One region of the Serratia rhizosphaerae genome, then DNA from elsewhere that is predicted to be linked to it. Evidence: predicted binding sites of a transcription regulator. Region 1 holds the regulator's gene; the other holds the start of a gene.
The links. Region 1 encodes Fur, which represses iron uptake genes when iron is present. Its sites were predicted from a motif close to ATAATAATGAGAACNACTATCAA; they were not measured.
Positions count from the first base shown of each region.

Region 2: ftnA (non-heme ferritin) is a predicted target of Fur. The motif match lies at 5,336-5,358, and genes of this name have one in related genera.

Region 1 covers NZ_CP041764.1:869,954-877,846, forward strand. Annotated here, with positions in the region: gene FO014_RS04100 (DUF3861 domain-containing protein) at 1-84, opposite strand, end outside; gene FO014_RS04105 (PadR family transcriptional regulator) at 84-722, opposite strand; gene pgm (phosphoglucomutase (alpha-D-glucose-1,6-bisphosphate-dependent)) at 891-2,534, opposite strand; gene seqA (replication initiation negative regulator SeqA) at 2,610-3,143, opposite strand; gene ybfF (esterase) at 3,414-4,196, shown strand; gene ybfE (LexA regulated protein) at 4,447-4,734, shown strand; gene fldA (flavodoxin FldA) at 4,958-5,497, shown strand; gene fur (ferric iron uptake transcriptional regulator) at 5,813-6,259, shown strand; gene FO014_RS04140 (family 20 glycosylhydrolase) at 6,374-7,893, opposite strand, start outside.
Region 2 covers NZ_CP041764.1:4,315,795-4,323,687, forward strand. Annotated here, with positions in the region: gene FO014_RS20005 (tellurite resistance TerB family protein) at 135-788, shown strand; gene FO014_RS20010 (S9 family peptidase) at 897-2,930, shown strand; gene exoX (exodeoxyribonuclease X) at 2,963-3,631, opposite strand; partial or broken gene pip (prolyl aminopeptidase) at 3,895-4,853, shown strand; gene FO014_RS20025 (DNA polymerase III subunit theta) at 4,893-5,123, opposite strand; gene ftnA (non-heme ferritin) at 5,512-6,030, shown strand; gene FO014_RS20035 (hypothetical protein) at 6,065-6,292, shown strand; gene yobA (CopC domain-containing protein YobA) at 6,456-6,839, shown strand; gene copD (copper homeostasis membrane protein CopD) at 6,843-7,724, shown strand; gene FO014_RS20050 (YebY family protein) at 7,793-7,893, shown strand, end outside.

The DNA.
Region 1 (7,893 bases):
AAACACCAGCGGCGTCTTTTCTACCGGCGCGCCTTTACGGTCGCTCAGCGCCTCAACGGTAATACGAAAACGGTGTCCTGGCATCAGGCTTGCTCCTCTGCGTTGTCATGTGTGGCCACTTCGGACTCGATACGGCTGACCGCCTCGATCAGCGCCTGGTTAATGCGTTCAACCTGCTCCTGCGTCAGATCGGCGCGCATCATATTGCCGCGCAGCACACGCTTCAGGCGTTGCATGGTGTCGGCAATGCCCTCGGCCAGGTTCCCTTCGCGGCGGCGGCCGGCATCGGCCAGGCGGGCGAAAATCACGTCCACCGCGGTCTGATGCTGCGCCAGCTCCGCTTTACCGGCATCGGTAATCTGGTAGCTCTTACGCCCTTTGCCCGAGGTTTCCGCTTCCAGGAAATCCTGCTCTTCCAGCAGCGTCAGCGTCGGATAGATCACGCCGGGGCTCGGCACATACAGGCCGGAGGAGGCCTCTTCAATCGCCTTGATTAATTCATAGCCGTGGCTCGGTTTGCGCTCTACCAGCGCCAGCAGCACCATACGCAGATCGCCGTGTTCAAACAGACGATGCAGTTTACTGCCGCGCCCGCGACCGCGGCCGTGCTCTTCGCCGTGGCCGCCCATCGCGTGGCGCCCGGCCCGGCGGTGATGGCAGCGACGTTCGCGCGCTTCACCGTGACGATCGCAGAAGCGATCCGAACGGAATCGATGAAACATAATGCTTACCTCTCAGGTGGTTTTAGATATATCGAATCAAGTCCGATATATCTAATCTAGATCGATATATCTAAATCGGCAAGGAAAATATCGTGATTAGATATATCTAAATTGCGGACATAAAAAAAGCGCTGTAAAAACAGCGCTTTTTTCTATTACTGCGGGGGATTATTTTGCGGAGGCCAGCACTTCGCTGACGATCTCCACCGCTTCCTGCTCGATTTTCTGGCGGTGTTCCGCCCCGAGGAAGCTCTCGCAATAGATTTTGTAGGCCTCTTCCGTACCGGACGGACGCGCCGCAAACCAGCCGTTGTCGGTCATCACCTTCAGGCCGCCGATCGACGCGCCGTTGCCCGGCGCTGCGGTCAGACGTGCGGTGATGGCATCGCCGCCCAGCGTGTCGGCCAGTACCATCTCTGGAGACAGCTTGGACAGCGCCGCTTTCTGCGCGTGGCTCGCCGGCGCTTGCAGACGGTTGTAGCTTGGCGCGCCGAAGCGGGCCGCCAACAGGTCATAATGACGCTGCGGGTTCTCACCGCTCACCGCGGTAATTTCCGCCGCCAGCAGGCACATAATGATGCCGTCTTTGTCAGTAGACCACGGCTTGCCGTCGAAACGCAGGAAGGACGCGCCGGCGCTCTCTTCGCCGCCGAAGCCGAAGCTGCCGTCGTACAGACCGTCAACGAACCATTTGAAGCCGACCGGCACTTCCACCAGTTTACGGCCCAGATCGGCCACCACGCGGTCAATCATCGCGCTGGACACCAGTGTTTTACCAACGGCAACGTCGGCGCCCCACTGCGGACGGTGCTGGAACAGGTAGTTGATCGCCACCGCCAGATAGTGATTCGGGTTCATCAAGCCAGCCGGCGTCACGATGCCATGGCGGTCGTAGTCCGGGTCATTGGCAAACGCCAGATCGAACTTGTCGCGCAGCGCCAGCAGACCCGCCATTGCCGATTCGGAGGAGCAGTCCATGCGAATCACGCCGTCGTGGTCCAGGCTCATAAAGCGGAAGGTCTGATCGACGGCGTCGTTCACCAGCGTCAGATCCAGCTTGTAATGCTCGGCGATACGCTGCCAGTAAGCGATGCCGGAGCCGCCGAGCGGATCGACGCCCAGCTTCAGGCTGGCATTCTGAATGGCCGGCATATCAACGACGTCCACCAGCCCTTCAACATACGGCTGCACCAGATCCTGCGCGTGCAGATGACCGCCGTTCCAGGCCTTCTCCAGCGACTGACGCTGTACGCCCTGCAGTTTGGCGCTCAGCAGTTCGTTGGCGCGTTTTTCAATCACCGAGGTCAGATTGGTGTCGGCCGGGCCGCCGTTAGGCGGGTTGTATTTGATGCCGCCATCTTCCGGTGGGTTGTGGGAAGGCGTGATAACGATGCCGTCCGCCTGCGCGCCGCCTTTGCTGTTGTAGCTCAGGATGGCGTTGGAAATCGCCGGCGTTGGCGTGTAGCCGTTGTTCTCCTGGACGATAACATCCACGCCGTTGGCGGTCAGCACTTCCAGCACCGAGATAAATGCCGGTTCAGACAGGGCGTGCGTATCCTTACCCACGTAGCACGGGCCGGTGATGCCCTGCTGGCGACGCACTTCGGCAATCGCCTGAGCGATCGCCAGAATGTGCGCTTCATTAAAACTGTGGCGCTGGGCGCTGCCACGGTGACCGGACGTGCCGAATTTCACCGCATGGGCGGCATTGCCGGCTTCCGGCTGCAGCACATAATACTGCGACGTCAGCTGCGCCACGTTAATCAGATCGCTTTGCTGAGCCGGTTGCCCGGCACGTGGATGGTTCGCCATCAACATCTCTCCCTTTCTCTTCTCAGGAGCCGGGTGCAATCGCGCCGCGGCCGCCGAGACGAGCAGTTCGCTAAATCAAATAGTCCCGCAAACCTTTTCTGTCAGCTCCGTCGGGAACTGCATAGCCAGCATGATGTGCTCGATCATGCTGCGTTTACGGCCGGTATTGGTATTGGTGATCACCCAGTAAGGCGTACCCGGAACGTGTTTCGGTTTGGTGTGCGTTCCATTTGCCAGCAACGTTTGCTGATCGCCGGCAAAATAGGTGCGGGTACGGCCATGCAACGCGTCGGTCGCCATGGCGAAACCGGCCGCATCCAGGGTGTACAGCGTAGAAAGTACCAACATAAAGCGATTTACGGCTTTGTTCTGCTCGGCGTATTCATCCGACAGCAGCAGTTCGCGCATGGCGCGTACGCGATCGCGCGGGCGTGGCGCCGCCGCTTTTTCCGGCTCCTGACCCTGGGCCACTACGCTTGCGCTACGCACAGGTTGCCCTGCGGAAAACTTCAACATACGCCGTAAAATATCGGACGCACTTTCCCCGATATGTTGCGTGTGGCTGGCAATATAACGGTAAAGTTCTTCGTCGACTTCAATAGTTTTCATCTTTATCCAGTACTGTGTTTTCTACTTAAAGCCCGAAGCCAGGTTCTGTCTTCAAGCCGAGGGATTATAAAGTTAAAAGCGTGGGGGCAGACACAACAAAGTGCCGTTCTCAGGCAAAAGCAGACTATTACCTATATCCCCGTCATTTTTTATCCTGCCCTCGCCGGCCGGCGCGCGGGAAATACGGTGGATAGCGGGATGCGTCCGCACTGCCAATCCATCACCTTTGCAGATAATGAGTATGATACCCTATCAGAACCTCTCAAGATCATGAACTTCGCGATGAAATTACATTATCAATTGCTGGCCGCACAGGCGGTGAACGCCGATACCCTTCCTATCCTGCTGATCCACGGCCTGTTCGGCAATCTCGACAACCTCGGGGTGCTGGCGCGCGATTTGAATCAGCAGCACAGCGTCATCAAAGTGGACCTGCGCAACCATGGCCTGTCGCCGCGTTCCGATGAGATGAGCTACGCGGCGATGGCGCAGGATCTGCTGACGCTGCTGGACGACCTCCGGATCGAGCGCGCCATCGTGATCGGCCATTCGATGGGCGGCAAAGCCGCCATGGCGATGACGGCGCTGGCGCCAGAGCGCATCGCGCGGCTGGTGGTCATCGATATCGCCCCGGTGGGCTACCAGACCCGGCACCATGATGACATCTTCGCCGCTCTGACGGCGGTCAGCGACGCCGGCATCACCCAGCGCCAACAGGCGGCGCAGCTGATGCGCGACTATCTGGATGAAGAAGGCGTCATCCAGTTCCTGCTGAAATCCTTTCATCAGGGAGAGTGGCGCTTCAACCTGCCGGTACTGATCGCCAACTACGCGGCGATTATCGGCTGGCACGACGTGCCCGCCTGGCCGCATCCGATTCTGTTTATCCGCGGCGGGCTGTCGGCGTACGTGCAAAATAGCTACCGTGACGCCATTGCACGCCAGTTCCCGCAGGCACGCGCCTATGAGGTGGCCGGCACCGGACACTGGGTGCACGCGGAAAAACCGCAGGCCGTACTGCGCGCTATTCACCGCTTTTTGGCCGAGCCATAACGCAGGTGGCGAAAAAACGCGCTAAAGATAACGGCTTAGCGCGTTTGCGCCTCAGTTAGGCATTGTCGTTGCGACGCCTGCTGGGGTAAGATGGCGCGCTATAATTTTTGCCGCCATCCCCAGCGTGCTGTCCGGCGCCAGATTGGGGGCAAAGTTGGCTTAGGTTGTAACGACCTGAACGGTATTAACCACAGCGTCCGGAAGCAAACCATCGCTTTTTGAGGCTAATTCCCTTGCAGTACCGCTACCTATGGCAAAAGAAAACACGGATCGCACGACGCTGGATCTGTTCGCAGATGAACGCCGTCCGGGGCGCCCGAAAACCAACCCGTTATCCCGTGATGAACAGCTTAGAATTAATAAGCGTAATCAGTTACGGCGCGATAAAGTACGTGGATTACGGCGTGTGGAACTGAAAATCAACGCGGAAGCGGTGGAAGCGCTGAACAAGCTGGCCGAACAGCGCAATATCAGCCGCAGCGAACTGATCGAGCAGATGCTGCTGGCGCAGCTGGCGGAAGAGCAGCCGTCGCAATAATAACGTGCGCCTGCCGCACACGGCGTAAGGATGATGCTCGCTTAACGCCGCCTTACTTTCCGGCATCGCATGAACGCGATAAAACCCCGGAGCAAATTTCTGGCATGATAGGCGTTTACCGGTAGGACCCAGGTCTTTACCAAGACGCCACTTTACAACGATACCGATGCGATCAGCAGGCGAAACGTATTGTAATTTATTGAATTAAAAGGTTATACGCAATATGGCTAACGTAGGCATTTTCTTTGGCAGCGACACGGGCAATACCGAAAACATTGCCAAGATGATTCAAAAGCTCCTTCGCAAAGATTTCGGCGATGATGTTGCTGAGATTCACGACATCGCCAAAAGCAGCAAAGAAGATCTGGACGCATTTGACATTTTGCTGCTGGGCATCCCGACCTGGTACTACGGTGAAGCACAATGTGACTGGGACGACTTTTTCCCGACGCTGGAAGAAATAGACTTCAACGGTAAGCTGGTTGCGCTGTTCGGCTGCGGCGATCAGGAAGACTATGCCGAGTACTTCTGTGACGCGATGGGCACCATCCGCGATATTATCGAACCACGCGGCGCTGCCATCGTCGGCCACTGGCCAACCAAAGGCTACCATTTCGAAGCCTCCAAGGGTCTGGCGGACGATGACAACTTTATCGGCTTGGCCATTGATGAAGACCGCCAGCCGGAACTGACCAACGAACGCGTGGAAGCCTGGGTCAAACAGATTGTTGAAGAGCTGAGCCTGGCCGATATCATCGGCTGATTCAACGCTCCGCAATGCTGCGATAGGTGGCCCTGCTGAGCGGCGGGGCCGTTATCGGCATCACGGATTGAAGCAATAGAAGCTACATATTAGTAACTTCCCTCCCCGTCACGGTAGACTTTGGCCCCGGTTTATCCCATTCATCAAGATGTTGCACGCGCAACATGTAACGGCGCAGTAGGCTTTTGTTAACAACCGGCGGTTTCCATTTAGGGCAACCGGTTCTATAATGAGACGCTATTAACGCTTTGTGCCGACCGATGCCACAGGCAACAATGCCTCAACTGATTAGCATAGTAACAGGACTGAATCCGCATGACTGACAACAACACCGCATTGAAGAAGGCCGGCTTAAAAGTCACGCTTCCGCGACTCAAAATCCTGGAAGTGCTGCAAGATCCGGCTTGCCATCATGTCAGTGCGGAAGATTTGTATAAGAAACTGATCGACATGGGCGAAGAAATTGGTCTGGCGACGGTTTACCGCGTACTGAACCAGTTCGACGACGCCGGTATCGTCACGCGCCATAACTTCGAAGGCGGCAAGTCAGTATTCGAACTGACCCAACAGCATCATCACGATCACCTGATCTGCCTGGACTGCGGCAAAGTGATCGAATTCAGCGATGAGTCTATCGAACAACGTCAGCGCGATATCGCCAAACAGCACGGCATCAAACTCACCAACCACAGCCTGTACCTGTACGGCCACTGTGCCAGCGGTGACTGCCGTGAAAACGACACGCTGCATAACAAGAAGTAAAGCTGGCCTGCCAGCGTAAACAGGAACCGCCGCACGGCGGTTTTTTTATGCCTGCCGATCGTGGGTGAGCTGCGGCGCCCGCCGTTATACCGTTCGGGCGCCGCAGACGTTGACTTAAGCCGCTACCGGCTCCGCGCGGCTAAAGCGCTTGCCATCCGGGCTTGCCGAACGAATCTGCACTTCGCCCTGCACCGCCGGCCTGGCGGCATCATCATAACGCTGCCAACGCTGGCCGCCGTCGGTCGAATATTCGATCGTCAGGCCCGGCAGCGCAATATTGGCCTCCAGCCTGCCGCCGACAATACGGGCGCCCGGCACCGGCAGACGGTAACTGATTCCGCCCGCATCCAGCTTGGCCAGTTCGCGCTGCCCCAGAATATTGGCAAAAATCAGCCACTCCTGCGCCAGCTTTTTGGTATCGACAAACTGCGTTTCACCGCCCTTATATTCGCGGCCCGCCTGATAGTCCAGCTCCCATTCGGCACGGTGCCAGGCGCGTTCGGCCACCGACAGCGCGCGCGGGAAGATCATATACTCCATCTGCGGATCGGTGCGCACCACCTCGCTCCACAGCTGGGCGGACAGACCATACGCTCCCGGCCACGGCTTATCGCTCTTGGCGGTAAAGGCGTTGCCGTCGCGGTCAACCGAGGTTTCCGCGTTTTGCGGCATATTGTCCGGCGCAAAGCTGAAGATTTTCCGTTCGTCGCTGAAGCGGGTGCCCCAGTAATAGCCGCTGTCGTTCGGGTTCACTTCATACGGGAAGTCCAGATAGACATAGTCCGGGTTGGAAACCACCACTTCATAGCCCTTGTTGGCCCAGTCGTTCACCGAGTCAAAACCGCCCCAGTACAGAGTATCCCAGAAGTTGACGCCCACGCGCGAGGTGGCGAACGCTTTGGCGTCTTTGGCATCTTTCAGGCCATCCTGCCAGGCCTGCATCCGATCGATGCCGTGCGCCTTCACCAGCTTGCTGACTTCCTGACCGAAGTAGCTCGGCAGATGTGCCATATCCGCCACTTTGCCGCTGTCGATAAGCCGTTGGCAGGCCTGTGACTTCGCCCATGGCTTGTCTTCTTTGTTCAGGTCAAGCATGCCCTTGCCCGCTTCCGGCTTCTTCACATCGGTATAGCCGGCGCCCAGCCGGATGTTTTTCGCCTCGTCGCCGCCAAAGTGCCAGGTGCCGATCGGCTGCCCCGCCTGCTGATGCATCTTGGCAATTTCCCCCATCACTTTGTCAACAAAGCGGGTGGAAGAGTCCAGACATGGGTTCAGGTAGCTCTGGCGGTTGAAGAACTGCACCGAGGTGGTGTTCGAGGTGTCGGTCGGATCCACCAGCCGGTACTCCTGCGCTTCTTGCTGTTTGCCCTGCGCATGCAGTTTCTTATAGCGCGCCTCCATGGCGATCACCGCCGCACGGGCATGCGCCGGCATGTCGATTTCCGGAATCACCTCAATATGGCGCGCCTGCGCATAGTTGAGAATGTCGATGTAATCCTGACGTGAGAAGAAACCGCCGTACACATCCGGCCCCTGACCGTACTGCGGCAGCAGGCAGGTGGTTTCGCTCAGGTCATGGCAGCGCTGTCCGCCAACCTCCGTCAGCTCCGGCAGGCCGGGGATTTCAATACGCC
Region 2 (7,893 bases), 1.7 Mb from region 1:
CAGTCAACTTGTCTAATGCCTCACACAAATTTTCCCCGCCATACGTTAATTGACAAAAAATCCCCTAATCTGGAGTTTTAGCGGCGTTCCGGCACAGGTGCCCGTTCGCTTTACTATCCATGCGAGGGGATGCAATGAAAAACAGTTGGATGCAGCAGATTCAATCGCTGTTGGGGCAAAAAAGCGGCTCAAACAGCAGTACCGAGGGCATCGGCAAATTGTTGGCGCCCGGTGCGCTGGGCGGGCTGGTCGGCGTATTGTTGGCGAATAAATCCTCGCGCAAGCTGGTCGGTAAATTCGGTAAAAACGCGCTGATTATCGGCGGCAGCGCCGCGGCAGGCGCGGTGCTGTGGAACAAATACAAATCACGGGTGAAAGATACCCATCAGGATGAGCCGCAGTTCGGCATGCAGTCGACGCCGGTCGATCTACGCGCCAAGCGGCTGGTGCAGGCGCTGGTGTTTGCGGCGAAAAGCGACGGCCATATTGACGACAACGAGCGTCGCGCCATTGACGACAGCCTGACGCAACTGCAGATTGGCGACGAAGCGCAGGCCTGGGTGCAGCAGGCGATAGAGCAGCCGCTCAATCCCGATGCGCTGGCGCTCGGCGTAAAGAACGAAGAGGAAGCGTTGGAAGTGTATTACCTCAGCTGTATGGTAATCGATGTCGATCACTTTATGGAGCGCGGCTATCTTGACGCGCTGGCGCGCTCGCTGAAAATTCCCGACGATGTGAAACAGGGCATTGAGGGCGATGTGAATCAGAAAAAACGCGAGCTGGCGTAGCGTCGTCTCGGCGTTGCGGCGGATAAAAGCTGCGGTGCCTACTTGTTAAGGCGGGGGCAATCATGACACCCTTACGTCCATCAATAGACGTAAGTGGATGATTTGGTAATGATGACCCCTCCGAAGGCGGAAAAACGCCCGTATCCGATGACGCTGCACGGCGATACCCGCGTTGATGACTACTACTGGCTGCGCGACGACGAGCGCAGCGATCCGCAGGTGCTGGCGTATCTGCAGGCGGAAAATGCCTACACTGACGCCATGCTGCAACCGCAGCAACCGCTGCGTGAAGCGCTGTATCAGGAGATGGTGGCGCGTATTCCGCAGCAGGAACATTCGGCGCCTTATGTGCGCAATGGCTACCGTTATCAGACGCGCTACGAACCCGGCAACGAATATGCGCTCTATGTGCGCCAGCCGGCGGCGAAAAGCGATGCCTGGCAGGCGCTGCTGGACGGCAACCAGCGGGCGCAGGGGCGCGAGTTTTACACCCTGGGCGGCCTGGACATCAGCCCGGACAACCGCATGATGGCGGTGGCGGAAGATTTCCTGTCGCGCCGCCAATATGATATCCGCTTTAAACATCTGCCGGATGACGCCTGGGCGGAAGAGGTGCTGGAAAATACCTCCGGCAACTTTGAATGGAGCAATGACTCCGCCAGCGTGTATTACGTGCGCAAACATCCGCAGACGCTGCTGCCGTATCAGGTCTATCACCACGTTGTAGGGACAGACCCGGCTGACGATCGGCTGGTGTATGAAGAAACCGACGACACCTTCTACGTCGGCCTGGAAAAAACCACCTCAGAACGCTATATCCTGATCCACCTCAGCAGCACCACCACCTCGGAAATCCTGCTGCTGGACGCCGAACGGCCCGATGCGACACCGCAGATGTTCGTGCCGCGCCGCAAAGATCATGAATATGCCATCGATCACTATCGGCAGACGTTCTATATCCGTTCGAACAGAGACGGCAAAAACTTCGGCCTGTACCAGAGCGACGTTGCGGACGAAGCGCGGTGGCAAACGCTGATTGCCGCGCGTGATGACGTGATGCTGGAAGGCTTTGAGCTGTTCCGTGACTGGCTGGTGGTGGAAGAGCGCAGCGCCGGCCTGACGCAACTGCGGCAAATCCACTGGCGCAGCGGTGAAGAACGGCGTATCGCCTTCGACGATCCGACCTATGTCACCTGGCTGGACTACAACCCGGAGCCGGAAACCGCGCTGCTGCGCTATGGCTATTCTTCCATGACCACCCCGGCCAGCCTGTATGAGCTGAACCTCGACAGCGGTGAGCGCAAACTGCTCAAACAGCAAGAGGTGAATAACTTTACACCGGAAAATTACCGCAGCGAGCGGGTGTGGGTGAAGGCGCGCGACGGCGTAGAGGTGCCGGTTTCGCTGGTGTACCGGGCGGACCGTTTTAACCAGGGTGGCAATCCGCTGTTGGTGTACGGTTATGGCTCATACGGCAGCAGTATGGATCCGGCCTTCAGCGGCAGCCGCCTGAGCCTGCTGGACCGCGGTTTTGTATTTGCGCTGGCGCATATTCGCGGCGGCGGCGAGCTGGGGCAGCTGTGGTATGAAGACGGCAAGTTGTTCAACAAGCAAAACACCTTTAACGACTTTATCGATGTAACCAAAGCGCTGGTTGAGCAGGGCTACGGCGCCGCGGGGCAGGTATACGCCATGGGCGGCAGCGCCGGCGGTTTACTGATGGGAGCGGTGATCAACCAGCAGCCGGCGCTGTTCCACGGCGTGGTGGCGCAGGTGCCGTTCGTCGATGTGGTGACCACCATGCTGGACGAGTCTATTCCGCTGACCACCGGCGAATACGATGAGTGGGGCAATCCGAACGAGAAGCCGTATTACGATTACATCAAACAGTACAGCCCTTACGATCGGGTACAGGCGCAGGCTTATCCGCACCTGTTGGTGACCACCGGCCTGCATGATTCGCAGGTGCAGTATTGGGAACCGGCCAAGTGGGTGGCGAAGCTGCGTGAGTTGAAAACCGATGACCGTCAGCTGCTGTTGTATACCGATATGGACTCCGGCCACGGCGGTAAATCCGGCCGTTTTAAAGCCTATGAGGATATTGCGCTGGAATACGCCTTTATTCTGTCGCTGAGCGAGTAAAGCGGAACGGGCGGCCGGCGCCGCCCGTTCTGTCAGCCAACCAGGTAGTACTTCAGCGTATGCTTCATATCCGGGTTGAGATCGGCGAGATTTTTCAGCATCCACTGTAAATAGCCTGGATCTTCCTGGGCGATTTGCTCAATCAGCCGGCCGCGATATTTACCGAACTTAAAGGTTTTTATCAGCGCCGGCCGTTCGGTGATATCGGCCATCTCTTCGGCGCTCCAGGATGAATCCTTGATAATCCGCTGCAGCAGGGCGGCGGTGACGTAGCAGTCATACAGCGCCCGGTGCGGATACAGCGTATTGTCCTGCGGCAGTTGCACGTCGAGATTCAGCGCATAGCGCAGATACTGGTTGCCGTACTTGATATCCGGATACAGCATGCGTGCCAGCTTGAGGGTGCAGATCCAGCGGCCCCGCATCTCCGGCAGCACGCCGCGATCGAAGGCGGCATTATGCGCCACATAGTAATCACTGCCGAGATAGCGACCAATGGCGACGGCAATACGGGGTTTATCCTCGACCATCGCCTCCGTAATATGATGGATGGCCATCGCATCAATGCTGATGGGGCGGTCCGGGCACACCAAATCGCTCATCGGATTGGCCAGTCGGCTGTCGATCAGATCGATGGAGGCGACTTCAACAATGCCGCCGTCCAGGCCGCAGGTTTCGGTATCAATAATGCGTAACGTCATGTCATGCTTTCCTCTTTTGCCTCCCAGCATAACGGTTGTCGAGTTTGTCGCCAAATGTTCGTTGCCTTAGAGGCGCTGGCCGCTGGTGAGAAAAACGCCGAAAGGTGACGTAATGATAAGCAACGCAATGGCTGGTCGTATTCATTTTAAGCAAACGAACGTGAACAGCCCGTTATCCGTCGGAGTTTTCAGGTTTTACCGTTGACCTGATGGCATGCATGGGCTTTGATGAAAGCATCATTCACAGAGAGACGGAAAGCGCAATGGAACAATTACGCGGGTTATATCCGCCGTTAGCAGCGTATGACAGTGGCTGGTTGGATACCGGGGACGGTCATCGGATCTACTGGGAATTAAGCGGTAACCCGGAAGGGAAACCGGCGGTGTTTATCCACGGCGGGCCGGGAGGCGGCATTGCCCCTTATCATCGGCAGCTGTTTGATCCGGAACGCTATAAAGTCTTGCTGTTCGACCAGCGCGGCTGTGGGCGCTCCCGGCCGCACGCCAGTTTGGACAACAATACCACCTGGCATTTGGTCGACGATATCGAACGGCTGCGTGAAATGGCCGGCGTGGAGCAGTGGCTGGTTTTCGGCGGCTCCTGGGGTTCGACGCTGGCGCTGGCCTATGCGCAAACGCACCCGCAGCACGTCAGCGAGCTGGTGCTGCGCGGTATCTTTACGCTGCGTAAACAGGAGCTGTCCTGGTATTACCAGGATGGCGCCTCACGTTTCTTCCCGGAAAAATGGCAGCGCGTGCTGTCGATTCTTTCCACCGAGGAGCGTCAGGATGTGATTGCCGCCTATCGCCGGCGGCTGACCAGCGAAGATCTTGAGGTGCAGCTGGAAGCGGCGAAACTGTGGAGCATCTGGGAGGGAGAAACCGTCACGTTGCTGCCGAGTACCGAGTCGGCGGCGTTTGGCGAAGATGACTTTGCGCTGGCGTTTGCCCGCATTGAAAATCACTATTTCACCCATCAGGGCTTCTTGCAGAGCGACGATCAGCTACTGCGCAACGTGCCGCTGATTCGTCATATCCCTGCAGTAATTGTACATGGCCGCTATGATATGGCCTGCCAGGTGCAAAACGCCTGGGATCTGTCGCAGGCATGGCCGGAAGCCGAACTGCATATTGTTGAGGGGCGGGGCACTCGTTTGATGAACCGGGGATCCTGCACCAGCTGATGCTGGCCACCGATCGCTTTGCCGGTAAAACGGTGTAAGCGCGCGGCGGATGCGGAGAGCCGCATCCGCCGTTGTTGTTATTTGCTTTTCGGTTCGTAAGGCAGGCGTGAGAACTTGTGCGACGCCATCCGGTAGTGGATGACGCGTTCGCGGAAGTAGTCGCGCAGATGTTCCGGCTGTTCACGCTCCACCACTTCAGGAATTACCGGCATATTATAGCGCTCTTTGAACGCCACGCCGGAAGCGGCTAAATCCACGTTAACCTTGTCCATCTCTTCTTTCGAGAGTTCTGCCAGATTGTATCCCACGCTATGCTCCTTACTGATACCGCATTTTATCTGCGCAGAAGGTAATGCACCGCGCGGCGCTTGGCAAGCCTGCTGTGACGCTGCGAACGCCGCATTGGGTAATGATAATTATTTTTATATAGCAGAGCGGCTAATGTCATCATTGTTTTCATTTGCTATGTCTATTTGTGTTATTTCAAATAAGAATGATTCGCCTTTAGATCTCCAGCAAGATGAAAATAATTATCATAAATATTAACATTGGCGTGATTTAATTTTAACTAAATGATAAATAAAGGTATTTAAATTAATCATCGCTTGATGTAAATCAACTGTTTTTATTTTGTTTTTGGCAGGGCATAATACGGCACATATAAAACATTGGCCTGCAGAATTAAAAGGAATAACTATGCTGACGCAAGAAATGACAAAGCAGTTGAATGAACAACTCAACCTTGAGTTTTATTCGGCAAACCTGTATTTGCAGATGAGCGCATGGTGTGCGGATAAAGGCTTTGAAGGCGCCGCAGCCTTCCTGAAAGAGCATTCCCAGGAAGAAATGCAGCATATGCAGCGTCTGTTTGATTACCTGAGTGATACCGGCGCGCTGCCAGTGCTGGGCAGTATTGCCGCGCCGCCGGTAGAGTTCGAGTCGCTGGCCGATGTGTTCCAACAGACCTATGAGCACGAGCAACTGATCACCCGTCAGATCAACGAACTGGCGCATGTGGCAATGACCACCCATGATTACTCCACCTTCAACTTCCTGCAGTGGTACGTTGCCGAGCAGCATGAAGAAGAGAAACTGTTCAAATCCGTACTGGATAAGCTGGCCTTGGTCGGCACCAGCGGCAAAGCGCTGTTCTTCATCGATAAGGATCTGAAGAAAATGGGCGCGGCCGGCGAAGGCAGCAACGGCCAGCTGTAATTTTTAGCCCGGAAAAAACCGCGCCAGGCAGACGATGCCGGTGCGGTTTTTTTATGCCTGCCGTTATTGCGGTTATACAGCGAAACGTGCTGCCATTTTGAAAAATAGCAGTGATGTGCTCGACTTGATGATCACTCATCGTTATGATCTAACAGAATACGCTGCCCGGGAGGGGATCGCTGCGTGCGTCATGCACGGTCTGTTCCTGTTCCTGCTGCGTTGCCATCATGCCGGGTTGGGGCTGCTGATTTCCCCTCAATGAATTGAGTTGCCGCGTGCAACGCGGGTCTTCGGGGATAGCGGACTCTGGCGTGGTTTTGACCCGCGAGTGCCCGTAATTATTCGGCAGGCAGGAGCGCCAGGCTGCCTGCACCCCGAAGGCTGACGGGTATTCCATCCTCATCTTCGTATTAAGGGATACCACTGTGATCGGTAAAATTCGCTCCTCATCTCGTCTGCTTGCCACGCTGTTCGCGCTGTTTGTCGGTTTGTCTTCGCAGCAGGTTTTAGCGCATGCCCACCTTAAATTGCAAACGCCCGCGGCGGATGCCACCGTCAGCCCGGCGCCACAGGCGTTGACCCTCAGCTTCTCGGAAGGTATTGAGCCTGGCTTCAGCAAAGTCAAACTGATCGGCCCGGATAATAAAGCGGTCAACACCGGCAAACTGCAGCTGGACGCCAAGGATAATGCCAAAGCCACCATTCCGCTTCCGGAAGCGCTGCCGGCGGGGAAATATCAGGTCGACTGGCACGTGGTTTCCGTTGACGGACATAAAACCAAAGGCCAATACAGCTTTACCGTAAAATAACCGATGACCCTGGCGACTCTGTTTGTCCTGTGTCGCTTCGTGCACTTTACGGCGGTGATGCTGATGTTCGGCATTGGTTTGTTCACCGCCTTACTGTCGCCGCAGCGGCTCTCTGCGTTACTTTCCCGCGATTTGCGTCCCTGGCTGGCGGCGTCGACGCTGGTGGCTGCCGTTTCTGCCGTGGCGCTGCTGGCCGTGCAGGCCGGTCAGATGGGCGACGGCTGGCAGGATACCTATCAGTGGGATGTCTGGCTGGCGGTGCTGGGCACCACCTTTGGTGAAGTGTGGCGCTGGCATCTGGCGTTGTCGGCATTATCGCTGGCGGCGCTGTGGTTGCCGCTGCGCCTGCGCGCCGGGGCGAGCGCCCTGTTGGGCGGGCTGCTGCTGATCAGTATGGCTTTTATCGGCCATGCGGCGATGCACACCGGCCTGCTCGGCACGCTGCATCGTGTTAGCCATGCGCTGCATCTGCTTGCCGCCGGCTACTGGTTTGGCAGCCTGCTGCCGCTGCTGGTCTGCCTGCGTTATCTGCACCCGGCAGCGTGGCGTGCGGAAGCGGTGAGCACACTGATCCGTTTTTCCCGCTGGGGACATCTGGCGGTGGCGGTGGTGCTGATAACCGGCGTCCTCAACAGCCTGATGATCGTCGGCGGGTGGCCGCTGGACGTGTCATCGCCGTATCAGCGTTTGCTGCTGATAAAAAGCGCGCTGGTGCTGCTGATGGTGGGCGTGGCGCTGACCAACCGCTATGCGGTCGTCCCGGCGATGCGCAGCGTGCCCAACCTTGCCCAGCGCGGCGTGGTTTGGGCCTGCTGGAGCGAGCTGGCGCTGGGCGGGGCGGTGCTGCTGCTGGTCAGCCTGTTTGCCACCTATGCGCCAAATTGATATTGCGACTTGCGGTACTCCCCTGAATTACGGGAAAATTGAATCAAATAGCTACTTAAGGTCATCACATGAAACGTGCATTATTAGCCCTCGCACTGCTGGCGGGCGCAGGCGGCGCACTGGCCGCGGAAAGTCTGGAAAATGTCACCAAGCTGGAATTCGGCAAGCA